One region of the Tardiphaga sp. 866_E4_N1_4 genome, then DNA from elsewhere that is predicted to be linked to it. Evidence: predicted binding sites of a transcription regulator. Region 1 holds the regulator's gene; each other region holds the start of a gene.
The links. Region 1 encodes PhoB, which activates phosphate uptake and scavenging genes when phosphate is short. Its sites were predicted from a motif close to TGTCATNNANCTGTCAT; they were not measured.

Region 1 (7,229 bases):
CGGATATTTGCTGCCAGTCCTGCATCGGGGCCAGCCGGCGATGCTGAAACTGGCCAGGGGCGAGGACGAACGCGCCGGCAGCGCGGTACTGGAATGGTGGGACGGCGACGGCGCCGCGCGGGTTCTGGCCCGCCATGACGACGCGTTGCTGATGGAACGCGCACAAGGGCCGGCCTCGCTCTCCGACATGGCGCGTGGTGGACAGGACGACGAAGCCTCGCGCATCCTGTGCGCCGTGGCGGCGCGGTTGCACCGGCCAAGGCAAAAATCGCCGCCTCCGCTGGTACCGCTGCAGCATTGGTTCCGCGAACTCGCGCCGGCCGCAGCGACCCATGGCGGCCTGTTACGTCGCTGTTCCGAAACGGCCAACGCTTTGCTGGACGACCCGCGCGAGGTGACCGTACTGCACGGCGACCTCCACCATGACAATGTGCTGGACTTCGGGGAGCGTGGTTGGCTTGCCATCGATCCGAAGCACATCATCGGCGAGCGCGGCTTCGACTTCGCCAACATTTTCACCAACCCGGATCTCTCGGACCCCACGCGCCCGGTCTCAACCTTGCCAGGCCGTTTCCAGCGGCGTGTCGAGGTCGTCAGCGACGCGGCCAAACTCGATCGCTATCGCTTGCTGCAATGGGTCCTGGCATGGACCGGCCTCTCGGCCGCATGGTTCCTCGGCGACGACGATCCGGCGAGCATCGACTTTCAGGTGGCCGAGCTGGCCGCGACAGAACTCGATCGCTGATCGCGCCTCACGCCACCGCGTTGAGGCACCAGGCCAGAATGCCCTTCTGCGCATGCAGACGGTTTTCGGCCTCGTCGAACACCACCGACTGCGGACCGTCGATGACCTCGTCGGTGACCTCCTCGCCGCGATGCGCCGGCAAGCAATGCATGAAGAGTGCGTCCGGCTTGGCCAGTGACATCAGGCGCGCATTGACCTGATAGGGTTTCAACAGGTTATGGCGGGTCTCGCCGTCCTTGTCGCCCATCGACACCCAGGTGTCGGTGACGACGCAATCGACGCCCTTCACCATCGCATCGGGATCGTCGCTGAAGGTGATCGGCGCGTTTGCCGCCTTGACCCAGTCCTTGAACGGCTTCTTCGGCGACAGCTGCGGCGGTGTCGCGATATTGAGTTTGAACTGGAAGCGCTCGGCCGCATGCGCCCAGGACATCAGCACATTGTTGTCGTCGCCGGTCCAGGCCACGGTGCGGCCCTTGATCGGGCCGCGGTGCTCCTCATAGGTCATCACGTCCGCCATCACCTGGCAGGGATGCGAGAACCGCGTCAGGCCATTGATGACCGGCACCGTCGCATTCTCCGCGAGCTCCATCAGCGAGTCATGATTGAGGATGCGGATCATGATGATGTCGACGAAGCGCGACAGTACGCGTGCGGTGTCGGCAATGGTCTCGCCGCGACCGAGCTGCATTTCGGCGCCGGTGAGCATCACGACTTCGCCGCCGAGCTGGCGCATGCCGACCTCGAACGATACGCGGGTGCGCGTCGAGGGCTTCTCGAAGATCATCGCCAGCGTCTTGTTCTTGAGCGGACGATCGGGCTCGGCATTCGAGCCATCCCGCCCTTTCAGCTTCGCCTTCATGGCGGCAGCCGCGTTCATGATATTGCGCAACTCGCTGGCCGGCACGGCCGTGAGATCGAGGAAGTGCCGCGGTGACGTGCTCATCACGCGGCTCCCTGCGTCTTGGCAGATGAACCGAGGGCCACGCAGGCCTGTTCCAGCCGCTGCACGGCCTGCTCGATCTCGGACTCGCTGACGATCAGCGGCGGCAGGAAGCGCACGACATTGTCGCCGGCGCCAACCGTCAGCAGCTTCGCGTCACGCAATGCGGCCACGAGATCACCAGCCGGCACCACGGCCTTGAGGCCGATCAGCAGACCTTCGCCGCGCACTTCGCTGAGCACATCAGGGTGGCCGTCGACCACGCCCGCGAGTTTCTGTTTGAGCAGCAGCGACATCTTCTTCACATGGTCGAAGAAACCGGGCTTCAGCATGATATCGAGCACGGAATTCGCAGCAGCGACCGCCAGCGGATTGCCGCCAAAGGTCGAACCATGGGAGCCGGGCGCCATGCCTTCGGCCGCTTCCGCCGTGACGAGGCACGCACCGATCGGGAAGCCGCCGCCGAGCGCCTTGGCCAGCGACATGACATCCGGCGTCACACCGATGCGCTGATAGGCGAACAACTCGCCGGTGCGGCCCATGCCGGTCTGCACTTCGTCGAAGATCAGCAGGATGCCGTTCTTGTCGCAGAGTTCGCGCAGCGCGCCGAAGAACGCGTTGCTCGGCGCACGCACGCCACCCTCACCCTGCAGCGGCTCGATGAGAATGCCGGCGGTGTTCGGACCGATCGCCTTCTTCACCGCTTCGATATCGCCGAGCGGCAACTGATCGAAGCCGTCGAGCGGCGTGCCGTAGCCTTCGAGATATTTGGCAGCGCCGGTCGCTGCGAGCGTGCCGAGGGTGCGGCCATGGAACGCGCCTTCGAAGGTGATGATGCGCGTGCGCTCGGGGTGGCCCTTGGAGAAATGATAGTGGCGGGTCACCTTGATCGCGCATTCCATCGCTTCCGCACCCGAATTGGCGAAGAACACGAAGTCGGCAAAGCTCTGTTCGCACAGCCGCGCGGCGAGGCGCTCGCCGTCCGGGCTCTTGAACAGGTTCGACATGTGCCAGAGCTTGGTGGCCTGCTCCTGCAATGCGGCGACCATATGTGGGTGCGCATGGCCCAGCGCGTTCACGGCAACGCCGCTGGTGAAGTCGAGATAGCGCTCGCCATCGGTTCCAATCAGCCACGCGCCTTCACCGCGCTCGAAAGCGACATCCGCACGCGCGAAAACAGGCAGCAAGTGAGCCTGAGAGAGGGGCGAAGACGTTGCGTTGCTGGTCATAACCGATCCGATCGAAAAGACTGCGGCCGCGTCGATGACAACTGTGCGAAATCGAACAACGGACCCTAGAAACGAAACGTGCCGCCCTTCTCGGGCGGCACGTGGGCATTATTCTATGTGTGCTGTGAAGACTGTCAACCGCGCACTGCGGCTTTCGAGTCACACGGAGTCGCAGAAAAAGCCGATTTTGCAGCTTTATTTGCAGAAGCATGTGGACGCGGCATGCCCGACTCTTGCGCGCGAGTCACGGCATATTGTAGCTTTTGCCTCGTCGGATACGACATCTCGTGCGGCGGTAGATCCTTTTGACACATCCAGTGCGGCGTAACAGCCGGACGCGAAATTCGCGCCCGGTGAGCGCTAAAGGATTCTGACCGCAGGGATTTTTGAAGTCTCAACTCGCAGCGCTGCCCGGTCAGGCCGGCGCTCACGAAGGGAAAACGGCGATGACGGTAATGACATGGACCGACGATCGCGTCGAACAGTTGAAGAAACTCTGGGAAGGCGGCCTTTCCGCCAGCCAGATCGCTGCGGAACTCGGTAACGTGACCCGCAACGCCGTGATCGGCAAGGTGCACCGCCTTGGCCTGTCCGGCCGTGCCAAGAGCCCCTCCTCGGCAGCTCCGCGGCAGCGCAAGGCGCGCCCGGCACAGCAGATGGTGCGCGTCGCCCGCCCGATGGCCCGTGGCAACACAGCATTGGCCCATAACTACGAGATCGAGGCCGAGCCCGACCCGATCGCCTATGACAACATCGTGCCGATCAGCCAGCGCCTGTCGCTGGTCGAACTCAACGAAGCCACCTGCCATTGGCCGATCGGCGATCCGTCGAGCGCGGACTTCTATTTCTGCGGCGGCAAGGCCCTGGCCGGCGCCCCCTATTGCGCGCATCACTCGCGCATCGCCTATCAGCCGGCCAGCGACCGCCGCCGCGCGGTGCCGAAGCCGACGCGCTGAGCTGGAAAGTATCTAAACCAAATGAAAATGCCCGGCGATGAGCCGGGCATTTTTTTGTTTGGGGCTTCTAACCTCTCCCCGCTTGCGGGGAGAAGGAAGATACCTACTCCGCCGCCTTGTCGAACCGATCATCCAGCGCGTAGCCGGCGCCGCGCACGGTGCGGATCGGATCGGGCTCACCGGCGGGGTTGAGCAGCTTGCGCAGGCGGCCGATATGCACGTCGACGGTGCGCTCGTCGATATAGATGTCGCGGCCCCAGACGCTGTCGAGCAACTGCTCGCGGCTGAACACGCGGCCCGGATGTTCCAGGAAGAACTCCAGCAGGCGATATTCGGTCGGACCGAGATCGATCGGACGGCTTGAGCGCACGACGCGGCGCTTATCACGGTCGAGTTCGATGTCGCCAAATGCCAAAACGGTAGCGAGACGCTCGGGAGCTGCACGACGGAGCAGGCCCTTCACGCGGGCCAGGAGCTCCGGCACGGAGAACGGCTTGACGATGTAGTCGTCGGCACCGGTGGCGAGACCGCGAACGCGCTCGCTCTCTTCGCCACGCGCCGTCAGCATGATGATCGGCAATGCCTTGGTTTCGGGCCGTGCGCGCAAGCGGCGGCACAGTTCGATGCCGGACAGGCCCGGCAGCATCCAGTCGAGCACCACGAGATCCGGCACCCGCTCCTTCAAGCGGGTGTCGGCATCGTCGCCGCGAGCGACGGTTTCAACATCATAGCCTTCGGCGTCGAGGTTGTAGCGAAGCAGCGTCGTTAGTGCCTCTTCATCTTCCACAACCAGAATGCGTGCATTCACAGCCATCTTGATCAATACCCTCAGTGACGTCCGACAAGTCTTTAAATCATGATCCTTGCGGAAGACTGGCTTCCACTTTTCCTGATCATGCTTCAGGCCGTCGGCGTATTCGCGAATGTGGTCATGTCGCCCTTCGGGCGCTTGTCGAGGATCTGCTGGCCCTCGATCATGTAGAACACGGTTTCCGCAATATTGGTGGCATGGTCACCGATCCGCTCGATATTCTTGGCGCAGAACATCAGGTGGATACAGAACGAAATATTACGCGGGTCTTCCATCATATAGGTCAGGAGTTCGCGGAACAGCGAGGTGCAGATCGCGTCGATTTCCTCGTCGCCCTTCCACACCGTCATCGCGGCGGGCAGATCGTGTGCGGCATAGGCGTCGAGCACAGCCTTGACCTGGGTGGTCACGAGGTCGGTCATGTGCTCGAGGCCGCGGATCAGCTTCAGCGGATGGAAGTCGCTGTCGAGTGCATTGACGCGCTTGCCGATATTCTTGGAGAGATCGCCGATGCGTTCCAGATCGGTGGCGACGCGCAGCGCGCCGACGATCTCGCGCAAATCGACAGCCATTGGCTGGCGCTTGGCGATGGTCAGCACGGCGCGCTCTTCGATCGTGCGCTGCAACTGGTCGATCTCGGAGTCAGTGGCGACGACGCGCGCACCGAGCGCGACGTCCCGGCGGATCAGCGCATCGACGGATTCGACGATCTGCCGTTCCGCGAGGCCACCCATCTCGGCAACGAGACGGGTCAGCTCCTGCAGATCGTCGTCGAAAGCCTTGGTGGTGTGTTCAAAAGCCATCTCAAATTCCTCCCGCGAATATGTCGCGTCAGCCGAAGCGGCCGGTGATGTAATCCTGGGTACGGCGGTCGGTCGGCGACGTGAAGATCTTGTTGGTCTGATCGAACTCGATCAACTCGCCGAGATACATGAAGGCCGTGCTGTCGGAGACGCGGGCAGCCTGCTGCATGTTATGGGTCACGATCGCGATCGTATACTGATCCTTCAACTCGTCGATCAGCTCCTCGATCTTCGCGGTCGAGATCGGATCCAGCGCCGAGCACGGCTCGTCGAACAGGATCACTTCCGGCCGAACCGCGATGGTGCGCGCGATGCACAGGCGCTGCTGCTGACCGCCCGACAGGCTGAGGCCCGACGCGTTGAGCTTGTCCTTGACTTCGTTCCAGAGCGCACCGCCGCGCAGCGCCCTCTCGACGCGCACGTCCATCTCGGACTTGGAGATCTTTTCGTAGAGGCGGATACCGAAGGCGATGTTTTCGTAAATCGTCATCGGGAACGGAGTCGGCTTCTGGAACACCATGCCGACGCGGGCGCGCAGCAGGTTGAGGTCCAGCTTCGGATCCAGAATGTTCTGGTTATCGAGCATGAGCTGACCTTCGGCGCGCTGGCCGGGATACAGATCATACATGCGGTTGAAGATGCGCAGCAGCGTGGACTTGCCGCAGCCCGACGGGCCGATGAACGCAGTCACGCGGTTCGCCATCAGCGTCAGGTTGATCTTCTTCAGGGCGTGGTGTTCGCCATAGTAGAAGTTCAGGTCGCGCACGGTGACCTTGGGACGGGTCTCGCCCTGCAGGGCCGACGGCGGCGGCATCGAGACGGAAGGAACGCCAGACGACACAGAAAGCTCACTCATTTTGCTGTCCTCTCGGCGCCGAGAATGCGCGCGCCAATGTTAAGGGCAAGTACGGTCAAGGTGATGATCAGGGCACCGCTCCAGGCGAGCTGCTTCCAGTACTCGTAGGGGCTCTGCACGAAGTTGTTGATGGTCACCGGCAGGTTGGCCATCGTCTTGGTGAGATCGAGGCTGAAGAACTGGTTGCTCAGCGCGGTGAACAGCAGCGGCGCCGTTTCACCGGCGACACGCGCCGTCGCCAGCAGCACGCCGGTGATGAGACCGGCGCGGGCTGCACGATAGGCGATCCGCTTGATGACCAGGGAGCGCGGCAGGCCGAGCGCCGAGGCCGCTTCGCGCAGCGGGTTCGGCACGAGACCAAGCATATCTTCAGTGGTGCGAACCACAACGGGGATCACGATCACGGCGAGCGCAAGCGAACCGGCGAGAGCCGAGAAGCCGCCCATCGGAACCACCACCGCACCATAAACGAACAGGCCGATGATGATGGACGGGGCCGACAGCAACACGTCGTTGATGAAGCGGATCACCGAGGTGAGTTTGTCGTGCTTGCCGTATTCCGCGAGATAGGTGCCGGCAAACAGGCCGAGCGGCGCGCCGATGCCGACGCCGATGACGGTCATGATGATCGAACCGACGATGGCATTGAGCAGGCCGCCTTCCATGGAGCCGGGCGGCGGCGTGTTCTGGGTGAAGATCTGCAGGCTGATGCCGGCGATACCGTTGTAGAACAGCGTGAACAGGATCAGCGCAAGCCAGGTGACGCCAAAGAGAGCGGCACCCATGCAGAGCCCACGGATGATCATGTCGTTGCGGCGGCGTGAAGCGTAAATCGGGTTCATATTAGTTGCCCGCCTTCTTTTCCAGACGCAGCAGCATCAGACGC
Region 2 (7,229 bases), 1.3 Mb from region 1:
CGTGCGCTCGATTTCCTGGAGCGCCGGCGGCAAGGGTCTCGCGACCTCGGGCGCCGATACGGTCATCATCTGGCCGTTTGCCAGCAAGGACGGCCCGATGGGCAAGGAGCCGGCGATGCTGGCGCCGCTCAAGGCCAAGGTCACCATGGTGGCCTGTCATCCCAAGCAGGACATCCTGGCCGCCGGTTACAGTGACGGCACTATCCTGATGGTCCGCATGACCGACGGCGCGGAAATTCTGGTGCGGGCCAACAAAGGGCAGCCCGTCAGCGCGCTGGCCTGGAATGCCAAGGGTACGCTGCTGGCTTTTGCCGATCAGGACGGCGACGCCGGGCTGCTGGAGCTGTAGTTCTTTCACCTCCCCTGTGGGGAGAGGGAGTTCACGACGGTCGGTGCGAGGCGGCATTGTCATCCGCCCGTCACTTCCTGTACGCATGCAGACATCATGCGATTTTTGGCAACATTCCAGACCTACGACTTCCTCGACACGCTGCTCAGCCTGGCCACGGCCTTTGTGCTGGGCACGCTGATCGGTGCTGAGCGACAATATCGCCAGCGCACCGCGGGCCTGCGCACCAATGTGCTGGTGGCGCTCGGGGCGGCCGCTTTCGTCGATCTGGCAATGCAGCTGCACGGTGCCGATGGCGCGGTGCGCGTGATCGCCTATGTCGTCTCCGGCATCGGCTTTCTCGGCGCGGGCGTCATCATGAAGGAAGGCACCGATGTGCGCGGCCTCAATACGGCGGCGACGCTATGGAGTTCGGCCGCGGTGGGCTCCTGCGCCGGCGCGGACATGATCGCACAGGCTATCGCGCTTACGTTTTTCGTGCTGGCCGGCAATACGCTGCTGCGGCCGCTGGTCAATGCGATCAACCGGGCGCCGCTGGACGCGAAGTCGTCGGAAGTGACCTATTACGTGCGGCTCACGGTCTCGCCCGAGGTGGTACCCGAGATGCGCGAGCGCCTGCAGGAGGCGCTGGAAGCCGCAAAATATCCGGTCGGCGATGTCGATGTGATTGAGCAGAGCGACACCCAGCAGGAGATCGTCGCCACGCTGGTCTCGACGGCCGTCGATCCCAAGGAGCTGGATGCCGTGGCCGCCCGGCTCGAGGCGTATGCCGGCGTGCGCAACGCCACATGGGACGTCAGCACCAAGGACTAGTCGTCCAGAAGAAGTCCAGGGCGCCATCGGCGATCTGCGACTTTCCGGCTCGGGAACTTTGGCGGGCGGCTCCCGTTGTCACCGCACATTAACTGCGGTGGATGCCATGATCCCGACGACCCAGACGCGCGTGTTCCGGACCTATTTCACGATCGCGATCTTGGCGACCGCAGCAGGATTGGGCGCATCGACGTCGGCAATGGCGCGGCTCACGCTAACGCCGCCATCCGCTCGATTTGCCCAGGCGACGCCGCCGCTGCAGTCGACGCCGGGTGCCGAAAACAAGCCGTCGGCCCCCGCAGAACCCGCGACCACTGGCCAGCGCCCGCAGGAAACGCCGCCGCAGCCGGCGCGTCCGGATGCAGAAGCACGCGATGCCGGCGCCAAGCCGGCACTGCCGCCGGCGCCGGCGGAGAAAACGGCGCCGCCGATTACGGCGAAGTAGTCATACGCTGAGCGAGCGATGCGTTCAGACGGTGTTGGGATCCAGCAGCGCCAGCGTGATCCAGTGCGCTTCTAAAGCCGGTTTGGTCACGCCTTCCACTTCGATAACCGCATCCCAGGCCGATTGCAGCGAAACCACGCGTTCGGTCAGCTTGACCAGGCGAAACTTGCCGCGCACCCGCGTGCCGGATTTGACCGGACTGTTGAACCGCACGCGCTCGAAGCCATGGTTGACGCCCATCCGCGTTCGCTCGACGCCCGGCATCGCATCGACAGCCAGCGTCGACAGCAATGACAGCGTTAGAAATCCATGGGCGATCGTACCGCCAAACGGCGTCTCAGCCTTGGCGCGCTCGGGATCGGTGTGGATGAATTGATGATCGCGGGTGGCGTCTGCAAACGTATCGATCATCGTCTGATCGACCATCAGCCATTCCGACACGAGTTCGGGTCCGTTGAGCAGCTTGCGATATTGTTCCAGCGGAATCAGCTTGGCGCGGATCGCTTCCATTTCGGCTGCACGTCTCTCGTCTGACACTCCGGCTTCCCAATATTTGCGCCCGTCATGGACGGCGTTTCAAACGGCCCTTTTTAAGCTCATATGTCATCGTGGTCTCGTGTTTTCACGTGTCCACGGCGGCTGGCTGGGCAGGTGCCTGCAATCTTGTCTCGCCAGCTTCACCAGTCGCCTCCATACTCCCTGCGCACGAGATCACAGGGGTGCTTCATGAAAATCGACGACGTTCGCAACAACGCCTATTCGATGCCGCTGACCAATCCGTCATTCCCGCGCGGGCCCTACAAATTCTACGACCGCGAATATTTCATCATCAGCTATCGCACCGACATGGACGCGCTGCAGGCCGTGGTGCCGGAGCCGCTGGAGATCGTCGATAACATCGTCAAATACGAATTCATCCGCATGCCGGACTCCACGGGCTTCGGCGACTACACCGAAACCGGGCAGGCGATTCCGGTCCGCCTCAACGGTGTCGAGGGCGTCTATATCCACTCGATGTATCTCGACGACGATGCGCCGATAGCCGGTGGCCGCGAGCTGTGGGGCTTCCCGAAGAAGCGCGCGACGCCGAAGATCGTGGTCGAAAGCGACGTGCTGGTCGGCACGCTGCATTACGGCTCGGTGCTCTGTGCGTCCGGCACCATGGGCTACAAGCACCGGCCGGTGGATCATGACACGGTGATGCACGCGCTGCAGGTGCCGAACTTTATTCTGAAGATCATCCCGCATGTCGACGGCACGCCGCGCATCTGCGAGCTGGTGCGCTATCACCTGGAAGAGATCAATCTGAAGGAAGCCTGGACCGGACCTGCGGCACTCGGGCTGTTCCCGCATGCGCTCGCGGATGTGGCGCGGTTGCCGGTGAAGGAAGTCGTGTCGGCGCTGCACTTCAAGTGCGACCTGACGCTGGGATTGGGCGAAGTGGCGTTTGATTATCTGGCGAAGTGAGCTGTCCAGGGCCTCCTCACACGCCGACGTCATACGCGGGCTTGACCCACGTATCCACCTTTCTGCACCGTCCAACGAAGATGGATGGCCGGGTCAGGCCCGGCCATGACGTGGAAGAAGGCAGAGCCTCCCCATAAAATGCGAAGGTACAAAAAAGGCGGCAGTGTCTGACACTGCCGCCTTCGTCGTTACTCATTCAGGCTGAGCACTCAGCTCAGCGCACCAGCACGTTCTTGAACTGCCACGGGTCGCTCGTGTCGATATCTTCCGGGAATAGGCCCGGGCGACCTTCGAGCGGCGTCCAGTCGGTGTAGTAGCCCTTCACCGGGCCGAGATAGGGTGTCTGGATCTCCAGCAGACGCTCGAAGTCGATCTCGTCGGCCTCGACGATGCCTTCGGTCGGGTGCTCCAGCGCCCAGACCATGCCGCCGAGCACGGCCGAGGTCACCTGCAGGCCGGTGGCGTTCTGATAGGGCGCGAGTTCACGCGTCTCCTCGATGGAGAGCTGTGAGCCGAACCAGTAGGCATTGTTGTCGTGGCCGTAGAGCAGCACACCGAGTTCGTCGATACCGTCGACGATTTCGTTTTCGTCGAGGATGTGGTGCTTCGTCTGCATCTTGCCGGAGCCGAACATCTCGTGCAGCGACAGCACCGCATCGTCCGCCGGGTGATAGGCATAGTGGCAGGTCGGCCGGAACACCGCGGTGCCCGACGCGTCACGCACCGTGAAATAATCGGAGATCGAGATCGACTCGTTGTGGGTGACGAGGAAGCCGTATTGCGCGCCGCGCGTCGGGCACCAGGTGCGCACGCGCGTATTGGCGCCGGGCTGCATCAGGTAGATCGCAGCGCCGCAGCCGGCCTCATGGGTGTGTGCATTCTCCGGCATCCACTTTTCATGGGTGCCCCAGCCGAGTTCGGACGGCTGCACGCCTTCCGAGAGGAAGCCTTCGACCGACCAGGTGTTGACGAAGACCTCCGGCGGCTTCGGCGACTTGGAGCGTTGCGTGTCGCGCTCAGCGATGTGGACGCCCTTGATGCCGGCCTGCCGCATCAGGTCCGCCCATTCGGCCTTGGTCTTCGGCTGCGGGGCATTGAGCTTCAGGTCGGAGGCGACATTCAGCAGCGCCTGCTTGACGAAGAAGGAGACCATGCCGGGATTGGCGCCGCAGCAGGAGACCGCCGTGGTCGAGCCGGGCTTGCGGGCCTTCTTGGCGGCCAGCGTCGTTTCGCGCAAGGCGTAGTTGGAGCGCGCTTCGGCGCCCTTCGATGCGTCGAAATAGAAGCCGAGCCAGGGCTCGTTGACCGTGTCGATGTAGAGCGCGCCAAGTTCGTTGCAGAGCTCCATGATATCGACCGAGCCGGTATCGACCGACAGGTTGACGCAAAAACCCTGGCCGCCGCCCTCAGTGAGGAGCGGCGTCAGCAGTTCGCGATAATTCTCCCTGGTCAGCCCCTGCTGGATGAAGCGCAGACCATGCTTGTCGCACAGCGCCTTGCGGCCTTCATCCTTGGGGTCGAGCACGGTGATGCGCGACTTGTCGTAGTCGAGATGCCGCTCAATCATCGGCACCATGCCTTTGCCGATCGAGCCGAAGCCGACGATCACGATGGGGCCAGTGATCTTCGCGTAGATCGGCGAGGCGGGGGATGAGGACATCAGCTTCTAACTCCAGACAGGATCAAGATGAACGCGCTGCGTCGTGCGCGGTTGGGAAAGGACAGTGACGATGTGACATCAGAATGAAATTTCGGGAATGAAATCTCGATGCCGGTATTAAATGCAGCTCAGCGCCGTATGCCGACTGAGAGAACGGTCAGCGAACGTGGTTCCCCCGAGGGCGTCTCGAATGTAATGGACTGCCCCGCAGAAAGGCCGATAAGCGCGGCTCCGATCGGGGTCAATACCGAAATTCGCCCGGCGTCCACGTCGGCAGAGGTCGGATAGACCAGTGTGACGTGCTTTTCCTGCCCGCTGATATCGTCGCGGAACGTCACATCGGACTCCATGCCGACGATTCCGGGCAATGGATGAGTGTCGGGCACGATCGTCGCGCGCTCAACTTCGCCGGCCAGAAAGTCGGCGGTCACGGGGGACTTCTCTGCAGCGGCCTCGGCCAGTACGCCGAGACGCTCACGGTCGCTGCGGCGGAGTGTGATGGGCGGCAGCTCAGTGCGAAGGGAATGGATCATGGGTTTCACAGCCAAATGACGCCCGGCGCGCAAAGCGCCCGAGCATGCCAAGAATGATGAGGATGCTGAAATCGAACAAGCCCGGACGGCACGCGCGCGTGCGCCCGGGTCACATTCCTGCTTGAAGGTGACCGGCGCGGAGCAGTAAGCGGTTGCGGGGCAGGTTCGTCATGATGGCCGAAACCTATGTATCCTGCAGTGAAAGTCAACCGGCGATGGCGCCGTTGCTAGCAGCGACGTCCAACGGGTGTGTCTGACGCGCGGTTGACGATCAGCTGCGCCGCTTGGCGGTGACTTCGATTTCGACTTTCATCTCGGGCTTGTAGAGCCCGGAGACCACGAGGAGCGTGGCAGCGGGCCTGATCTCGCCGAGATGCGCGCCGGTCACCGCGAACACCTTGTCGGCGTCGCTGGCGTCGGTGATGTAGTAGATCGCACGCACGATATCGGCCATGGCAAAGCCGGCCTCTTTCAGCGCGGCTTCAATGGTCTTGAAGCAGTTCTGTGTCTGTGCCGTGACGTCGGCTGGCAAGATCATGGTGGTGTAATCGTAGCCGGTGGTTCCGGACACGAAGCAGAAATCGCCGTCGACCACCGCACGGCTGTAGCCAGCGGTCTTTTCGAATGGCGATCCGGTGGAAATCAGTTTGCGCGTCATTACCGGGCTCTCCTGCAGAGGTGAGCTCCGCAATGCCGTGCCTTGGTGGTCAAATCAAGCTGCGTGGGCCAGATCGGCAGGCTCAGCAGCCTTGCGGACCCATTTACCGCTTCCGAAGATGATGCCGCGGGCGCCATCCAGCGCTCTGGGCTTCAGCTCGAGGCCGAGCAGGCGATCGCGCTCGAACGGCCCCGGCAGCGCCAGATCGGTCATTTTCCGGGGCATGAAGCCGAAGCGGGCGTAATAGGGCGCATCGCCGAGCAGTACGATGGCGCCATGGCCGCGCGCCGAGGCCTCGGCGATCGCGTGATTCATCAACGCGGCGCCAAGGCCAAGGTCGCGGGCACCCGGATCGACCGCCAGGGGGCCGAGCATCAGTGCAGCTCGGCCCCCGGCGTCGACATGCCAAAGCCTGATCGTGCCGACCAGCCTGCCTTGCACCACCGCCGAGAAGGCCAGGCCTTCGGCGGGCAGTCGTCCGTCACGCAGTCGCTGGCAGGTGCGGGCATGGCGCGAAGCGCCGAAGCACACATCCAGCAGAGATTCACGGGCGGCGACGTCGGAGCCACGTTCCGCACGGATCTCGTACGAAGGGGCTGCGATGGGCAAAGCAACAGTGTTGTTAGTGGCGGTCTCGTGCAGATCGGTCATGGCATGTCGGTCCCCACTCCGTTTTTCACACGGAGTGTTGTCATCCAGAATTGGAAGGTGACGGGATGAGAGCCGGTGGGCCGGCTCTCCGATTAGTCATATCCGGGGTGGATGCCGGATATAGTGAGCGACGTCAGATTTGCAACGCTCAGATATGGAAGGTGCGCAGCGGCGGGAAGCCGTTGAACGCCACTGCCGAATAGGTCGACGTATAGGCGCCGGTGCCTTCGATCAGCAGCTTGTCGCCGATCTCGAGAGTCACGGGCAGCGGATACGGCAGCTTCTCATACATCACGTCGGCCGAATCGCAGGTCGGGCCGGCGAGCACGCAGGGCGTCATCTCGGCGCCGTCATGCGGCGTCTTGATGGCGTAGCGGATCGACTCGTCCATGGTCTCGGCGAGACCGCCGAACTTGCCAATGTCCAGGTAAACCCAGCGCACGTCGTCCTCGTCGCTCTTCTTCGAGATCAGAACGACTTCGGCTTCGATGATGCCGGCATTGCCGACCATGCCGCGACCCGGCTCGATGATGGTCTCCGGAATCGCGTTGCCGAAGTGCTTGCGCAGCGCACGGAAGATCGAACGGCCGTACTGCACGACCGCCGGGACTTCCTTGAGGTACTTGGTCGGGAAGCCGCCGCCCATATTGACC
Region 3 (7,229 bases), 1.6 Mb from region 1:
TCCTCGAACAGCGCAATCAGAAATGCCGGCTCATTGCGTTCGTTAAAGGCAATCACGCGATTGCTATCCAGCGTGCGGAGGTCTGAGCCAATCTCCACATTGAACTCGCTGCGACACTGACTGCGCGTTTCCACTGCCAGGGCATCGGCTTCGGCAATCGCTTTCGCAGACTGTGCGGAGAATATCTGATCCGGTCGCTTGCCGACGATCTTATCGCGCGAGAGCCGAGAGAAGGTCTCGAAAGCCCGGTTGGCGAAGATATAGCGGCCATCGTCAATGGTCTTGGCCGCGACGCAGATCGGGACGTGATCAAGGACAGATTCGAGGAATTGCTTGGTGGTCGCAAGCTCCCGCTGCAGGAAACGCTGCTCGGTGCAGTCCTCATGAATGCCAATGGCGCCGCCATTGGGAAGCCGGCTGAACTTGACGTGAACGGATTGCCCGCCGGGCATTTCGGCAATGTACTCGCCGGCGGAAACAGTCTGCTCGTAGAAGCTCTGGGTGGCCAGATCGAGCTTGCCACGCTGGCGGCGTAACTCACGCAATTCTGGACCGGTAATATCCTTGGTGATGTCGGCGCGCGTCAGGTCGTAGATCTCAAGATAGCGATCGTTGCAAAACACGACCCGCTTCTGGTCGTCGAGCATCACGATGCCTTGGCCGAGATGATTGAGGGCAGAACCGACAAACGCATTGCGACGATGCTGCTCGCGACGCACATTGCGCAGCGCCGAGGCGACCCACAGCACAATGGCGGCGAGAAATGCCAGCGCGACAAATCCACCGATGAGGATCTGCCAGATCATTTGCGGGTCGAGTTCACTGATATAATGAACCGCCGGGGATTCTGCGTGGGCTCCGGCAATGCTGCCGAGAAGGCATGCGACTGCGATGACGGACACTGCCGCCTTGCTGTCTGATCGCCCGATCTTGCCAGTCATTACACACCCGCGTATTCGCAGCGTGAGTGTTTGGTTACAGGTATGTGGATCAGGTAAATGCGTATCGTCGCACCTGCAGAATGCGGCGAAATTTGGTGGTAATTAGCTGTGATGCTTAATGTTTTACTAATGCGCCACATGCGCAAGGTCGAACCGCAGCTGACCGGCGCAGCAAACTATCGGACGCGACATGGACAAGGTTGAATGCGTGGTGGTGGGCGCCGGCGTCGTGGGTCTTGCGATCGCCCGGCGACTGGCGGAAGCGGGACGCGAGGTCATCGTGCTGGAGGCCGCGGACGCGATTGGTACCGTGACCTCGTCGCGCAACAGCGAGGTCATCCATGCCGGCATCTATTATCCGGCCGGAAGCCTGATGGCACGGCTCTGCGTCGCTGGAAAACAGGCGCTCTATGATTATTGCCGCGATCGCGGCATCCCACATCGCAACTCCGGGAAACTGATCGTCGCCACACGTCCGGAGGAGATCGCCAAACTGGCGTCGATCAAAGCGCATGCCGAAGCCAATGGCGTCGCTGATCTCGAGCAATTATCCGGGACAGAGGCACGGGCGCTGGAGCCGGCATTGGCTTGCGAAGCCGCGCTGTTGTCACCCTCCACCGGAATCGTCGATAGCCACAGCTACATGTTGTCGCTGCGCGGTGAAGCGGAAGCCGCCGGCGCGGCCTTCGCATTCCTCGCGCCGCTGGAACGTGGCCGGGTCACCGCCGACGGTTTCGAGCTGGATGTCGGCGGCGAGGCTCCGATGACACTAGCCTGCGACATGCTGATCAATTCAGCAGGCCTGTCCGCAACCGCGATCGCCCGCATGCTCGACGGCATGCCGCTCGACCTGATACCGCCCGCTTATCTGGCGAAAGGCTGTTATTTCAGCTGCAATGCGAAAGCACCGTTCTCGCGGCTGATCTATCCCGTGCCGGAACCGGGCGGCCTCGGGGTGCATCTGACGCTCGATCTGGCCGGCCAGGCGCGTTTCGGCCCTGACGTCGAGTGGGTGGATCACATCGACTACACGGTCGATCCGGCACGCGGAGAGAGGTTCTATCCGGCTATCAGGCGCTACTGGCCAAGTCTGCCGGACGGCGCATTAATGCCAAGCTATTCAGGAATGCGGCCGAAGATCGTGCCGCCCGCAGTCGCGGTGCAGGATTTCATGATCCAGGGTGCCCAGACCCATGGCGTGCCGGGCCTTATCAACCTGTTCGGCATCGAGTCACCGGGGCTGACATCATCGCTGGCCATCGCGGACTACGTGGCTGAGATGGCGGGACATTAAACGCGAAAGGTTGCAGGCGAAGCGATCCAGGCCAACCGAATACTGGAGCTTCGTCGCAAACCTATCGCGGGATGAGGGGAAGACGTCATCGCACCTACGCGAAAGCAGTGACGTAGACGGCGATGTCGATGTTGTGATTTATCGTTCGCTGATCAGTGCAGCCGTTGATCAGTGCACCGTTTCGCTGGCCCCATTTTTGAGACGCTGGATTTCGTCCCTGACCATCAGTTTTCGACGCTTGAGTTCGACGATGCGGAGATCGTCGGTAGACAGGTGCACGAGCGCTTCGTGCAATTCGCTTTCGAGAACTTTGTGCTTGCGTTCCAGTTCGACGAGATGCGCCTGTAGTGCCATTCGAAAACTCCTCGGTAGGATTGAACCTCAGGATACGTTCGGTTGGACGATGAATTCTACATGACAGTGGACATCTGTCGATGGGTATTGAAAAGTGTATTTTGAGTTTCAGGTATCGTGTGAAACGAATCGTGACCTGATCGCGCCGCAAAAACATGGAACCGGACGGCTTGCGTGGTGCGCCTGCACCGGCGATAGTCATCCTAGAAATTCCTCGCAAATGACTTGCGAATCCAGTCAGCTAGAAACATGAACGACGACGAAGATCGCGAACTCCCGTTAGAACTCGCCCGATTGCAGCAGGAACATCGCGACCTCGACGCCGCTATCGATGCCTTGCAACATTCACCGGCACCCGATCTTTTGCGACTGCAACGGTTGAAGAAGAGGAAGCTTCAGCTGAAAGACCGGATCTCCTTCATCGAAGATCAGATCACCCCGGATATTATTGCCTGAGACAATGCGTCACGCTGTGGCTGTGGGTTGAAGAACGGCCAGGACTGCGAACTCAACGCGCGATGATCGATGGATCGGCTTTCTTTAACTCGCGGTGAATGCAGCAGGCTGGGCGTTGAACTCGCCAGTCGTCAAAACCTTGCTTCGCGACGGCCGCCGCTCTTTTCGCGCGGCATCGTAGGCACGACAGCCAGACTTAATTCTGGCCAGCATCGCATTGTGGTGCGGTGAAAACTGCTGGGCTCCGCGAATTGATCGCCATGGCGCTCGCGCTGGCCGACGTGACGCTCGCACTGCGCAAGCCAGCTATTGCGGCCTGAGCGGAATGGGGCGACTGCAAACGAGGCGCTGTCGAAACTTGACAATGAAACTTGACAATAAGAACAAAATAAGAACATCCTTGCGCCGAGATCAATCGACTCGTGAGGGCACCATGGCCGATATCACCTATTATGTCGCACTGCCCTTCCTGCACGACGACTCTGGTTCGCCGGCAGCCGGTGCCGCCGAGGAATGTCAGAGCGCATCCGGCGCCATCCGCCGCGCCGAACTATTGTCCCGTGCGCCAGGTTCAATCGGCGCATTGGCCTTCAGCCGCACCGGCGATCCGATGATCGGCGAGTTCGGCGACGCCCAGGTGATCCGCGCCTTTGGCGAAGTGCCAAGCGACCTCAGCGCATTGTAAAGGCGCCAACGCCGACGATCGGCTAACTACACTTTCGCACGTCGCGCGGTCTTGCGCACATACATCGCCTTGTCGGCCTGAACCAACGCGGCTTCGCCCTCGACATCGGGACTCAGCAGTGCGACGCCTGCAGAGGCGCCAGCCGACACGTTGATGTCGCGGAAGACGAAAGTGAGCTGGTCGATCGCCACGGCGCGGGTCAGCTCGCGGGCAAATCCACGACGGTTGAGAATGTCGAGCAGGAAATCGGTTTCCGCCGAAGCGCGCAATTCGGCAATCTTCGCCTCCGCCTGTGTGAGTTGCGCTTCCAGCCGCCGAATCGTGAGCGCTGCCGCCGACGCGCGGCTTTTCGGCAGCGACACCAACGCCTTGGAACCCCGAACTGCCGGCTTCATGGAACGTTTGACCGACTTTGCAGCAGGCGTTCGGGTTTTCTTTTGCATGGGATTTGTTACAAGGCTTGCCAGTCTTCACCAAGACGAGATCATGTTTGCCACGCTCCTTGCCACGCAAGGGGACGACATTGTATTTCCAGCCTATCTTTCTGGATTCGCGAAAGAAAATACGGAATGACCGCGCCCGTCGCCATTATTATGGGAAGCCAGTCGGACTGGGAAACCATGCGCCACGCCGCCGAAACGCTGACCGCGCTCGGCGTATCCCATGAGGCGCGCATCGTCTCGGCCCACCGTACGCCGGACCGGCTGGTCGCATTCGCCAAGGGCGCCAAGGCGGCGGGCTTCCAGATCATCATCGCCGGTGCCGGCGGCGCTGCGCATTTGCCCGGCATGGCCGCGGCGCTGACGGAACTCCCGGTATTCGGCGTGCCCGTGGAATCCAAGGCGCTATCCGGCGTCGACTCGCTTTATTCGATCGTACAGATGCCGGGCGGCGTGCCCGTCGGCACGCTGGCCATCGGCAAGCCCGGCGCGATCAATGCGGCACTGCTCGCAGCGAGCGTGCTGGCGCTGCACGATACAGCACTGGCGACAAAGCTCGCCGCCTGGCGCAAGGCGCAGACCGATGCCGTGGCTGAAAAGCCGGAAGGTGCGGCGTGAGCGCTGTGGTGACGAAGGTTCTCAAGCCGGGCGATACGATCGGCATTCTCGGTGGCGGCCAGCTCGGTCGCATGTTGGCGATGTCCGCAGCGCGCCTCGGCCTTCGCTGTCAGGTTTTTTCACCGGATCCGGATTCGCCGGCTTTCGATGTCGTGCAGAACGCGACATGCGCTGAATATGCGGATGTCGAGGCGCTCGAACTGTTCGCCAGTGATTGCGACGTCATCACCTACGAATTCGAGAACGTGCCGGCCGCCACCGCGATGATCCTCGACGCGCGGCGCCCGGTTCTGCCCGCACAGACAATCCTGCAGACCACGCAGGATCGTCTGGCCGAGAAGGATTTTGTAACGTCACTGGGTATCGGCACGGCCGGTTACGCAGGCGTTACGAACGCTGGCGAGCTTCATGCAGCGGTCAAGAAGATCGGTCTGCCAGCTGTCATCAAGACGCGTCGCTTCGGTTATGACGGCAAGGGCCAGGCAATCATCCGCGAGGGTGACGATCTCGATCAGGTCTGGAAGGATCTCGGCACCAATTCCGCGATCCTTGAAGCCTTCGTGCCGTTCGAACGCGAGGTTTCGGTCATCGCTGCACGCGGCGCCGACGGTCACGTCGAATGTTTCGACGTCACCGAAAACGAGCACCGCGATCACATCCTGAAATTCTCCTATGCGCCCGCGCACATCTCTGACGCGCTTGCCGCGAAGGCACGCGAGATCGCCGAGAAGATCGGCACTGCGCTGGGCTATGTCGGCGTCTTTGCCGTCGAACTGTTTGTCGTGCCCGGTAAGGACAGCGCGACGCTTGTCGTGAACGAAATTGCGCCGCGCGTGCATAATTCCGGCCACTGGACGCTCGATGGCGCCTCAGTGTCGCAATTCGAACAGCACATCCGCGCCATCGCCGGCTGGCCGCTCGCCAAACCCGTCCGCCACGGCCAGGTCACCATGATCAACCTGATCGGCGACGACATTCTTGACTACGGCAAGTGGCTCACCGTCCCCGGCGCCACCGTACATCTCTATGGCAAGGGCGCACCGAAGCCCGGCCGCAAGATGGGCCACGTGGTTGAGGTGAAGCCGGCGACGTAACGATGCCGGCTTCACCGCCTCATTCGTCAGGTGGCCGCCTTGCCTTCCACTACGCCAGCGGGCTCGTCACTCAGCCAGCGATAGATCGCGCCGCCGAGAACACCGCCAACCAGCGGTGCCACCCAGAACAGCCACAACTGTTGCAGTGCCCAGCCGCCGACAAACAATGCCGGCCCGGTGCTGCGCGCCGGATTCACCGACGTGTTGGTGACTGGAATGCTGACGAGGTGGATCATCACCAGCGCAAGCCCGATTGCCAGCGGCGCGAAGCCCGCAGGCGCCTTGCCATGCGTGGAGCCCATGATGATGAACAGGAACATCATGGTCATCACCACCTCCATGATGAAGCCCGCCACCATGCTGTATTTGCCGGGCGAATGATCGCCGTAGCCGTTCGACGCAAAGCCCTTGGCAAGGTCGAAACCGGCAGCGCCGCTGGCGATGACATACAACACGGCCGCACCTGCAACCGCACCGACGACCTGCGCAATCACATAAGGGAGAATCTGGCCGGCGGGAAAACGTCCACCTGCCGCAAGGCCCACGGTGACCGCAGGATTGAGATGGCAGCCCGAAACGTGGCCGATGGCATAGGCCATGGTCACGACGCCGAGGCCGAAGGCCAACGAGACGCCGACGAGACCGATACCGACCTGCGGAAATGCTGCCGCGATTACGGCACTGCCGCAGCCTGCAAATGTGAGCCAAAAGGTGCCGATCAGCTCGGCCGCGTATTTTTTCCCATTCATGATGCTCTCCGGTCGTAATCGGCGTCCCGGCTGAGTCGCCGCGGGAATTATGCGTCCGTGCTCCAATACCTGTCGAGACAGGGAACCTGCCCTATCCCCACCCGGGAAAATTCGGAAAAAATACGTTATTTTCCCGGCCCAGAAGGTTAAAATGACGGCGCCGCAAGGTGGACATTCGCCATTTCATCTGGTACATCGGCGCCCTTGAGGTTAAGGGCATGGCCTTTGTCGGCCCTTCACTTTACCGAAATTCAAATCCGATCAATTGAAAAGAGGATGCCGCGTGCAGGTTCTCGTTCGCGATAATAACGTCGATCAGGCTCTCAAGGCGCTGAAGAAGAAGATGCAGCGCGAGGGTATTTTCCGCGAGATGAAGCTCCGCGGTCACTACGAGAAGCCCTCTGAGAAGAAGGCTCGCGAGAAGGCTGAGGCTGTGCGTCGCGCACGCAAGCTGGCTCGCAAGAAGCTGCAGCGCGAAGGCCTGCTGCCGATGAAGCCGAAGCCGGTGTTCGGCGCGGGTCCTGGCGCCGATCGTGGCGGCCGTCCTGGCGCTGGCGGCGCGGGCGCTCCGCGTCCGGCGCGCTAAGCGCACTTCATC

Region 2: a site for PhoB is predicted at 2,209-2,225, ahead of AB8B20_RS16565 (acetoacetate decarboxylase). Genes of this name have one in related genera too.
Region 3: a site for PhoB is predicted at 2,639-2,655, ahead of AB8B20_RS15145 (YdcH family protein). Genes of this name have one in related genera too.

The regions. Positions count from the first base shown of each region.
Region 1 is NZ_CP197242.1:4,658,591-4,665,819, reverse strand. Features, by position in the region: gene AB8B20_RS22545 (aminoglycoside phosphotransferase family protein) at 1-745, shown strand, start outside; gene argF (ornithine carbamoyltransferase) at 753-1,691, opposite strand; gene AB8B20_RS22535 (aspartate aminotransferase family protein) at 1,691-2,917, opposite strand; gene AB8B20_RS22530 (GcrA family cell cycle regulator) at 3,364-3,873, shown strand; gene phoB (phosphate regulon transcriptional regulator PhoB) at 3,977-4,681, opposite strand; gene phoU (phosphate signaling complex protein PhoU) at 4,774-5,487, opposite strand; gene pstB (phosphate ABC transporter ATP-binding protein PstB) at 5,516-6,343, opposite strand; gene pstA (phosphate ABC transporter permease PstA) at 6,340-7,185, opposite strand; gene pstC (phosphate ABC transporter permease subunit PstC) at 7,187-7,229, opposite strand, start outside.
Region 2 is NZ_CP197242.1:3,390,264-3,397,492, reverse strand. Features, by position in the region: gene AB8B20_RS16585 (WD40 repeat domain-containing protein) at 1-349, shown strand, start outside; gene AB8B20_RS16580 (MgtC/SapB family protein) at 446-1,162, shown strand; gene AB8B20_RS16575 (hypothetical protein) at 1,269-1,607, shown strand; gene AB8B20_RS16570 (MaoC family dehydratase) at 1,632-2,117, opposite strand; gene AB8B20_RS16565 (acetoacetate decarboxylase) at 2,334-3,074, shown strand; gene AB8B20_RS16560 (homospermidine synthase) at 3,289-4,734, opposite strand; gene rnk (nucleoside diphosphate kinase regulator) at 4,863-5,267, opposite strand; gene AB8B20_RS16550 (RidA family protein) at 5,539-5,925, opposite strand; gene AB8B20_RS16545 (GNAT family N-acetyltransferase) at 5,980-6,576, opposite strand; gene AB8B20_RS16540 (type III PLP-dependent enzyme) at 6,725-7,229, opposite strand, start outside.
Region 3 is NZ_CP197242.1:3,104,387-3,111,615, forward strand. Features, by position in the region: gene AB8B20_RS15135 (sensor domain-containing protein) at 1-941, opposite strand, end outside; gene AB8B20_RS15140 (NAD(P)/FAD-dependent oxidoreductase) at 1,132-2,235, shown strand; gene AB8B20_RS15145 (YdcH family protein) at 2,404-2,589, opposite strand; gene AB8B20_RS15150 (YdcH family protein) at 2,839-3,045, shown strand; gene AB8B20_RS15155 (hypothetical protein) at 3,479-3,730, shown strand; gene AB8B20_RS15160 (hypothetical protein) at 3,757-4,125, opposite strand; gene AB8B20_RS15165 (hypothetical protein) at 4,124-4,303, shown strand; gene purE (5-(carboxyamino)imidazole ribonucleotide mutase) at 4,300-4,788, shown strand; gene AB8B20_RS15175 (5-(carboxyamino)imidazole ribonucleotide synthase) at 4,797-5,882, shown strand; gene aqpZ (aquaporin Z) at 5,909-6,631, opposite strand; gene rpsU (30S ribosomal protein S21) at 6,915-7,217, shown strand.